DNA from 2 places in the uncultured Azonexus sp. genome. Region 2 is predicted to be linked to the other one. Evidence: riboswitches for the same ligand, from Rfam matches in the RefSeq annotation. Region 2 holds a riboswitch; the other holds the start of a gene.

Region 1 (4,594 bases), on a different contig from region 2:
CGACGCCGAACTGCCGGGCGGCGGCTGGCCGCGCGGAAATCTCACCGAAATTCTCGTGGATCGCAGCGGCATCGGCGAAATCAGCCTGCTGCTGCCAGCGCTGGCCCGGCTCTCGGGCGAGGGTGGTCGCCTGGCGCTGGTCGCACCGCCCTGGCTGCCGCATGCGCCGGCTTGGGCAGCGGCCGGCGTGGCGCCGGAGCGTCTGCTGGTGATCCGGCCCGGTAAGCAGCTGGCCTGGTGTGTCGAACAATTACTCAGATGCGGCGGCTTCGCCGGCCTGCTTGCCTGGCCGGACGCCGGCATCGATGCCCGGGCGCTGCGCCGCCTGCAGGTGGCGGCTGAGGGGCAGTCGGTTTTTGCCGTTTTGTGGCGGTCGACCGTGGACGCCGCAATCCCGTCGCCGGCACCTTTGCGTCTGACGCTGGCCGCCGGTGCCGACCGGCTGGCGCTGCGCATCCTCAAGCGGCGCGGTCGGCCGGCGTCGCGTCTGTTGCAGGTCGAGATCCCCAGACCGGGAAGGAAAACACGTGTTGTGGCTGGCCCTGCATTTTCCGCAGCTGACGCTGGAAGCCCTGCCGCTGCGGCAGTCGCCTAGCGTCGTCACGGCGCGCGGCCGGGTTCTGGCCGCCGATCCGGTTGCCGCAGCGGCCGGCATTTTGCCCGGCCACAAGCTGTCGACCGCACTCGGCCTGCTGCCCGGGCTGCGCGCCTGCGAGCGCGATCCGGCGCGCGAAGCCCGGGCGCTCGCCGATCTCGCCTGCTGGTCCGGGCGCTTCACGCCGACCGTCAGCCTGGCGCCGCCGGCCGGGCTGTTGCTCGAAATCGGCGGCTGTCGCCGGCTGTTCGGCGGTATCGAAGCGATTGTCGCGGCCGTGCTTGATGGCTGCCGGATACAGGGTTGGAGTGTGGACTGGGCAGTCGCACCGACGCCGCTCGGCGCCCGCTGGTTGGCGCGTGCCGGCGCGGCGGCCAGCTACGAGAGCCTGGTCGCGCTGCAGGCGGCGCTGGACGATTTGCCGTGTGCCGTGCCCGACTGGCCGGCCGAGGTTGTCGCCCGGCTCGACGCCTTCGGCCTGCGTCGTCTCGGCGAACTGAGCGCGCAGCCGGCTGGTGGCCTGCGCCGGCGCATCGGCAACGGCCCGGTCGACGACCTGCTGCGCGCCCGCGGCGAACTGCCCGATCCGCAGCGCGCCTTCGACTTTCCCGAGCGTTTCGCCGCCGGGCTGGAACTGCCGTCGCGCGTCGAATTCGCCGAAGGCCTGGCCTTCGCCGCGCAGCGTCTGTTTGCCGCGCTGGCCGGGTGGCTGCAGGTGCGCCAGTCGCTGCTGCGCGTCGGCATGCTGCAGCTGACCCACGACGACGGCTCGACCAGCACGCTGCCGCTGCGTTTCGGCGAGCCCTGCGCCGACGAAGGCCGCTTCATGCGCCTGTTGCGCGAGCATCTCGGTCGCCTGCAACTGGCGGCGCCGGTCGAGGCGCTGCATCTGACGGCCGACGAGTTCGTCGCCCGGCCCGACGCCAGCGCTGGCCTGTTCGACCAGGCGGTGCTGGGCGAGGGTGTTGCCGCCTGCATCGAACGCCTGCGCGCCCGGCTCGGCGACGACGCCGTGCGCAGCCTGGCGCTGCATGCCGACCATCGCCCGGAATGCGCCAGCCGTAGCGACGACCCGGCCGGCATTCTTGCCGCAAAAACCACGTCGACCGCAACATTCGGCAAGCCGCGCCCGCTCTGGCTGCTGCCGGCACCGCAGCCGCTGGCCGAACGTGTCGACGGCCCACACTGGCACGGTCCGCTGCAACTCGTCACCCGCGGCGAACGGCTGGAAAGCGGCTGGTGGGACAGCGGCGAGGCGTCTGCCGTCGGCGACCTGCGCCGCGACTACTTCGTCGCCCGCAACGGCGAAGGGCAGTGGGCGTGGATCTTTCGCGACGCGCAGGGCTGGTTCCTGCACGGCCTGTTCGCCTGAATCGATTGACAGGCGGCCCTGGCGCTGCCGATAATCCGCCGCTCTGCAGGAGAGAGAGTGCTGGTTCGCCAGGCTCCGCCGAAGGCGCAAACTCCCATAATCGCTCAGGCATGCCGAACTGCAGAAATGATTCGCCGGCTGGAGAGTAGTTGCGAGCGTCCCGGCGCTTGGCAACTCACCGAAGGGGCAGGCTCCGAGGAGCCGAAACTCTCAGGTAAAAGGACAGGGGGAGAGGCGTCACGGAAACACCCGTTCAGGGGTTTCCGCTTTCTGACGGAGTCCTTTTGATGTTTGCCTCGCTGTTCGACAGTCTCGCCCACGTTTTTCAACCGCTCGCCACCAAGCAGTTCGATCTGCTGCTGGTCGTCTACCTGGTCGCCATCGCCGCCGAGGCGATGTCCGGCGCGCTGGCCGCCGGCCGCCGCGACATGGATTTCTTCGGCGTCGCCGTGATCGCCTTTGTTACCGCGCTCGGCGGCGGCACGATCCGCGACGTCGTGCTCGGCAACTACCCGATCGGCTGGACCCAGCATCCCGAGTACGTTTATCTGGTCATCCTCGCCGGCCTGGCGACGACGCTGATCGCCCGCTTCATGCACCACATGAAGCGCGTCTTCCTGATGCTCGATGCGCTCGGCCTGGTCGCCTTCTCGCTGATCGGCTGCAACGTCGCGCTGCAACTCGATTACCCGGTGGTGGTCGTGATCATGGCCGGCATGCTCACCGGGATTTCCGGCGGTGTGCTGCGCGACGTGCTGTGCAACCAGGTGCCGGTGGTCTTCTGCCGCGAGCTCTACGCCAGCGTCTCGCTGTTCGTCTGCGTGCTCTTCCTGGTGCTGCGCGGCCTCGGCTGGGACAGCGACCTGATCACCCTGGTCTGCTTCGGCGCCGGTTTCGCCTTCCGCATGCTGGCGCTGCGCTTCGCCTGGAAGCTGCCGACCTTTTCCTATCAGCAGCGCTGGGACTGAAACACGGGCTGGGCTAAAATGACTGTATGAAAATACAGTTGTTTGCCAGAGGCCCGCATTGACCGTCCCGTCTGCGCTCCCCGACTACGCCGAGCTGCACTGCCTGTCCAACTTCAGCTTCCTGCGTGGTGCCTCGCACCCGGAGGAACTGGCGGCGCAGGCAGTGGCGCAGGGTTACGCGGCGCTGGCGCTGACCGACGAGTGCTCGTTGGCCGGCGTGGTGCGCGTGCATCAGGCGTTCCGGGCCCAAGGCGGGGCTACGCGTCTCATCATCGGCAGCGAGATGCGCACGGTCGACGGCCTGAAACTGGTTTTTCTGGCGCAGAACCGCGAGGGTTACGGCAACCTGTCGGCGCTGATCACGCTCGCCCGGCGGCGGGCGGAGAAGGGCGCCTACACGCTGCAGCGCCATGACCTGAACGCCATCTCGCCGAATGGCGCCTTGCCCGATTGCCTGGTGCTCTGGGTGCCCGAGGCGGCACCGTCGGTCGCCGACGGGCGCTGGCTGGCCGAACGTTTCCCCGGGCGTTGCTGGATCGCCGTCGAACTGCACGCCGGGCCGGACGATGCGGCCCGGCTGGCGGAATTGCAGGCGCTCGGCGCCGCCTGCGGCCTGCCGCTGGTGGCCGCGGGTGACGTGCACATGCACGTGCGGGCGCGGCGGCCGGTGCAGGACGTGTTGACAGCGCTGCGCCTGAAAACCTCGGTGTTCGACGCCGGCCACGCGCTGTTCCCGAACGGCGAGCGCCACCTGCGCTCGCGCCTGCGGCTGGCGCGGCTCTATCCGCCCGAGCTGCTGGCCGAGACGCTGCGCATCGCGGCCTTGTGCACGTTCTCGCTCGATGAGTTGCGCTACGAATATCCGGAGGAAATCGTCCCCGCCGGCTACACGCCGACCTCCTGGCTGCGCCACGAAACCGAGGCCGGGCTGCGCCGGCGCTATCCGGCGGGCGTACCGGACGCGGTGCGCGAGCGCATCGAGCACGAATTGCGGCTGATCGCCGAGCTGAACTACGAAGCCTATTTCCTGACCGTCTACGACATCGTCTGCTTCGCCCGCGGCGCCGGCATCCTCTGCCAGGGGCGCGGGTCGGCGGCGAACTCGACGGTCTGTTTCGCGCTCGGCGTCACCGAGGTCGACCCGGCGCGCTCGGCGATGCTGTTCGAGCGCTTCGTCTCCAAGGAGCGCGGCGAGCCGCCCGACATCGACGTCGATTTCGAGCACGAGCGGCGTGACGAGGTCATCGCCTACATCTACGAAAAATACGGCCGCGAGCGCACGGCGCTGGCCGCCGCCGTCATCACCTACCGGACCAAGGGCGCGTTGCGCGACGCCGGTCGCGCGCTCGGCTTCGACATCGCCCGCATCGACGCGCTGACCGCATCGCTCGCCTGGTGGGACAAGCGCGAACAGATGCCGGAACGCTTCGCCGAGCAGGGGCTGGACCCGGCGTCGCCGCGCGTCGCCAAGTGGCTGTGGCTGGCCGAGCAACTGCGCGGTTTTCCCCGCCACCTGACCCAGCACGTCGGCGGCTTCGTCATGTCGCGCGGACCGCTGGCGCGACTGGTGCCGGTCGAGAACACGGCGATGGCCGAGCGCACGGTGATCCAGTGGGACAAGGACGACCTCGACGCGGTCGGCCTGATGAAGGTCGACGT
Region 2 (4,594 bases):
CAGTTCGGGTACCGAACCGGTCAGGTCGATGACGGTGGTCGGTTCGATACCGCAGGTACCGGCATCGAGGATCAGTTCGAGCTGGTCGTCGAGACGGTCGAGAATTTCCCAGCCGTCGGTCAGCGGACTGTCGTCGCCCGGCAACTGCAGCGTCGTCGTCAGCAGGGGTTCCTGCAACTCTTCCAGCAAGGCCAGGGCAACCGGATGATCCGGCACACGCACGCCGATGGTCTTGCGCTTGGGGTGCATGACCCGGCGCGGCAATTCCTTGCTGCCTTCGAGGATGAAGGTATAGCTACCCGGCGTTGCCGCCTTGAGCAAGCGGTACTGGGCGTTGTCGACGCGTGCGAAATGGGCGATCTCGGAGAGGTCGCGAACCATCAGCGTCAGATGGTGACGTTCGTCCATCTGGCGGATCAGGCGGATGCGATCGAGCGCTTCCTTGTCGCCGAGATGACAAGCGAGGGCGTAACAGGAATCCGTCGGCAAGGCGACGATGGCGCCCTTGCGGATGAAGTCGGCCGCCTGGGCAAGCAGGCGCTGCTGCGGGGAATCGGGATGGATATTGACGACGCGGGCCATGGTTTCAATCTATCAGGCGCCAGACCGGCTTGAGGTCCGGCGGCAGCGGCGCGGCCCGACCGAGGTCGACGTAACTCTCGTCCGGCCCGTGGAAATCCGAGCCGCGCGAGGCATGAAAAGCGTAATGCCGGGCCAGCCGGGCGAAATGCAGCAGGTGGTCGGGCGAATGGCTGCCACTGGCCACCTCGATCGCCTGCCCGCCCAGATCCTTGAACTCGTCGAGGAACTTGCGCATGTCGCCACCGGACATCTTGTAGCGCCCGGGATGAGCCACCACGGCGACACCGCCGGCAGCGTGAATCCAGCCCAGCGCATCGGCCAGGGAAGCCCAGCGGTGGTCGACATAGCCGGGCTTGCCGGGTGCCAGGTAATACTGGAACACGCCGGGAATATCCCGGGCGATGCCGATGGAGACGAGATAGCGGGCGAAATGGGCGCGCGAGATCAGGTTCGGATTGGTCACGTAGCCCATGGCCCCTTCGAAGACGCCATGAATGCCGATGGCGTCAAGCGCCTCGCCCATCCGCCGGGCGCGCTCGAGACGACCGCTACGCAGCGCTTCGAGGCCGCCAACCAGGACCGGATTGGCCGGATCGAAGCCAAGACCCACGATATGGATCGGCGTTTCCCGCCACTCGATGGAAATTTCCACCCCGGGAACGAAGCGCATCCCGGCTTCTGCCGCCGCTTCCGCCGCCGGCGCCAAGCCGCCAATGTCGTCGTGATCGGTCAAGGCCCAGAAATCGACACCGTTATCCGCCGCCCGGCGCGCCACCACCGCCGGCGGCAACAAACCGTCGGACACGGACGAATGGCAATGAAAATCGAAATTGGCTGGGTTCACGGATGGCAAGACACGGGCAAACGCGGAGTTTAGCACGAAGGCCGCCCCTCACCGAGACGCCTTGTGCGGCGCAACATATTGATTGGACAGCCACGACCGGATATAGTGCGAGCCATCCTGTGGGAGAGCGCAGATTCGTCTGCCGCCGAAGGCGCAATTTCACCCGAAAACGCTCAGGCAAAAGGACCACAAGATGAGGCCAGGCGGCATGCGCATTGGCTGCGAGACACGAAGACAAGCCGAAGACAGTGCGAATAGCACGACGAGGCGCAGTCGACACCGTATCGCTGGCAATGCGCATGTCGCCCCCTGAAACTCTGGAGAGCGGCGTAGACAGCGCCCACCGATGGGGCAAATCTCTCAGGTATCGAGGACAGAGGGGTGAAACGCAAAACGCGAGTTTTACGTTTCACCCCTTTTCTGTTTCCAGAATCGACGTTAACAAACGTCAGTAAAGGATTGATATGCTGAAGCAAACGGTCTTGAATGCCGCCCATCGCGCACTCGGCGCCCGGATGGTCGATTTCGGCGGCTGGGACATGCCGGTCAACTACGGTTCGCAGATCGAGGAGCACCACGCGGTGCGCAAGGACTGCGGCATGTTCGACGTCTCGCACATGTGCCCGGTCGATCTGGTCGGCGCCGATTGCCGCCCCTTCCTCTCGCGCCTGGTTGCCAACGACGTCGCCAAGCTGACCGTTTCCGGCAAGGCGCTCTACGCCGCCATGCTCAACGAGGCCGGCGGCGTCATCGATGACCTGATCATTTATTTCCTCACCGACACGCGCTTCCGCGTCGTCGTCAACGCCGGCACCGCCGACAAGGATCTGGCCTGGATGCAGGCCAAGGCCGCCGAGTGGAAGATGGAGGTGACCATCACCCAGCGCCGCGACGGTGCTGACAATCTGGGCATCATCGCCGTCCAGGGCCCGAACGCGCGCGCCAAGGTGTGGCAGGTGCTGCCGCAAGTGAAGGCCGCGAGCGAAGGCCTGAAACCCTTCTTCGCCGCCGAAGTCGATCAGTATTTCATCGCCAGCACCGGTTACACCGGCGAAGACGGCTACGAAATCATGCTGCCGGCCGGCGAAGCCGAAGCCGTGTGGAACGCCCTGAAGGATGCCGGCGTCGCGCCTTGCGGCCTGGGCGCCCGCGACACGCTGCGCCTGGAAGCCGGCATGAATCTCTACGGCCAGGACATGGACGAGACGGTGTCGCCGCTCGACGCCGGCCTGGCCTGGACCGTCGCCATGAAAGACGCGCGCGATTTCGTCGGCCGCGCCGCACTGGCTGCCAACGGCCAGCAGAAACAGTTCCTCGGCCTGATCCTGCTCGACAAGGGCGTGCTGCGCGGCCACCAGAAGGTCGTCACCGCCCACGGTGATGGCGAAATTACTTCCGGCACCTTCTCGCCGACACTGCAGCAGTCCATCGCGCTGGCCCGCCTGCCGCTTGGCGTCGCCATCGGCGATCAAGTCGAGGTCGACATCCGCGGCAAACTGCTCAAGGCCAAGGTCACCAAACCCGTATTCGCCCGCAACGGCAAAGCTGTCATCTAATTCACCCCACTCTGGAGAAAACCATGTCCAACGTCCCGTCCAACCTCAAGTACGCCGCCTCCCACGAGTGGGTCCTGAAGAACGCCGATGGCACCGTCACCGTCGGTATTTCCGACCACGCGCAGGAAGCGCTGGGTGACCTGGTCTTCGTCGAACTGCCGGAAGTCGGCGCCCATTACGATGCCGAGAAGGAAATCGCCGTGGTCGAGTCGGTCAAGGCCGCCGCCGACGTGTACGCGCCGATCGCCGGCACCGTCACCGAAGTCAACCAGGCCGCCGTCGATGCGCCGGAGTCGGTCAATGCCGACGCCTACGCCGCCTGGCTGTTCAAGATGACCCCGGACAACATCGCCGATGTCGACGCCCTGCTCGACGCCGCCGCCTACCAGGCTGTCGCCGACGCCGCCTGATCCCGGCCCGCCGTTTTTCCTCCACCAGCCCGGTCGACCGTAACCGGCCGGGCTGTTCCGCTGCATAGCCCCCGCGAGAACCAATCCACATGAAGACCCTGCCCTTGAGCGCCCTGGAGCAGCACGACGAGTTCATCGACCGTCACATCGGCCCCTGCACCACTGAAATGACCGAGATGCTGGCCACCATCGGTGCCGCCAGCCTCGACCAGCTGATCGACCAGACCGTCCCGGCCGCCATCCGCCTGCCGGCCGACCTGCCGCTGCCGGCCCCGCGCCGCGAACACGAGGCACTCGCTGACCTGAAGGCGATCGCCAGCAAGAACGTGATCCAGAAGTCGTGCATTGGCATGGGCTACTACGACACGCTGACGCCCAAGGTGATCCTGCGCAACGTCATGGAAAACCCCGGCTGGTACACCGCCTACACGCCCTACCAGGCCGAAATCGCCCAGGGCCGCCTGGAAGCGCTGATGAACTTCCAGCAGATGGTCGTCGACCTGACCGGGCTGGAAATCGCCAACGCCTCGCTGCTCGACGAAGCCACCGCCGCCGCCGAAGCCATGACGATGGCCCGCCGCGTTTCCAAGTCGAAGTCGAACCGCTTCCTGGTCGACGCCGCCTGCTTCCCGCAGACCATCGACGTGGTCAAGACGCGCGCCGCCTACTTCGGCTTCGAACTGGTGATCGCTGCGGTCGACACGGTAAAAGACGAAGAATTCTTCGGCGCCCTGCTCCAGTACCCGAACGACAACGGTGAAGTGCGCGACCTCAGCGCGATCATCGCCGGCCTCAAGGCACGCGGCACCACGGTCGCCGTCGCCGCCGACCTGATGGCGCTGGTGCTGCTCAAGTCGCCGGGCGCCATGGGCGCCGACATCGCCCTCGGTTCGAGCCAGCGCTTCGGTATCCCGATGGGCTTCGGTGGCCCGCACGCCGCCTTCTTCGCCACCCGCGAAGCCTTCGTCCGCTCGATGCCGGGCCGCATCATCGGCGTTTCCAAGGACGCACGCGGCAAGACTGCCTACCGCATGACGCTGCAGACGCGCGAACAGCACATCCGCCGCGAGAAGGCCAATTCCAACATCTGCACCTCGCAGGTACTGCTCGCCAACATGGCCGGCATGTACGCCGTTTACCACGGCCCGCAAGGCCTGAAGACGATCGCCACGCGCATCCACCGGCTGACCGCGATCCTCGCC

The links. A riboswitch is a leader RNA that binds a small molecule or an ion and turns the genes downstream of it on or off. The one in region 2 is predicted to bind glycine.
Region 1: linked by a shared signal. The riboswitch ahead of Q0799_RS08895 (trimeric intracellular cation channel family protein) and the one ahead of gcvT (glycine cleavage system aminomethyltransferase GcvT) in region 2 are both predicted to bind glycine.

What each region holds. Positions count from the first base shown of each region.
Region 1 is NZ_CALJNI010000011.1:85,264-89,857, reverse strand. Features, by position in the region: gene imuA (translesion DNA synthesis-associated protein ImuA) at 1-595, shown strand, start outside; gene Q0799_RS08900 (DNA polymerase Y family protein) at 528-1,967, shown strand; glycine riboswitch at 2,004-2,098, shown strand; gene Q0799_RS08895 (trimeric intracellular cation channel family protein) at 2,321-2,935, shown strand; gene Q0799_RS08890 (error-prone DNA polymerase) at 2,994-4,594, shown strand, end outside.
Region 2 is NZ_CALJNI010000001.1:256,619-261,212, reverse strand. Features, by position in the region: gene Q0799_RS01245 (L-threonylcarbamoyladenylate synthase) at 1-582, opposite strand, end outside; gene Q0799_RS01240 (3',5'-nucleoside bisphosphate phosphatase) at 587-1,426, opposite strand; glycine riboswitch at 1,537-1,625, shown strand; glycine riboswitch at 1,734-1,813, shown strand; gene gcvT (glycine cleavage system aminomethyltransferase GcvT) at 1,891-2,982, shown strand; gene gcvH (glycine cleavage system protein GcvH) at 3,006-3,392, shown strand; gene gcvP (aminomethyl-transferring glycine dehydrogenase) at 3,482-4,594, shown strand, end outside.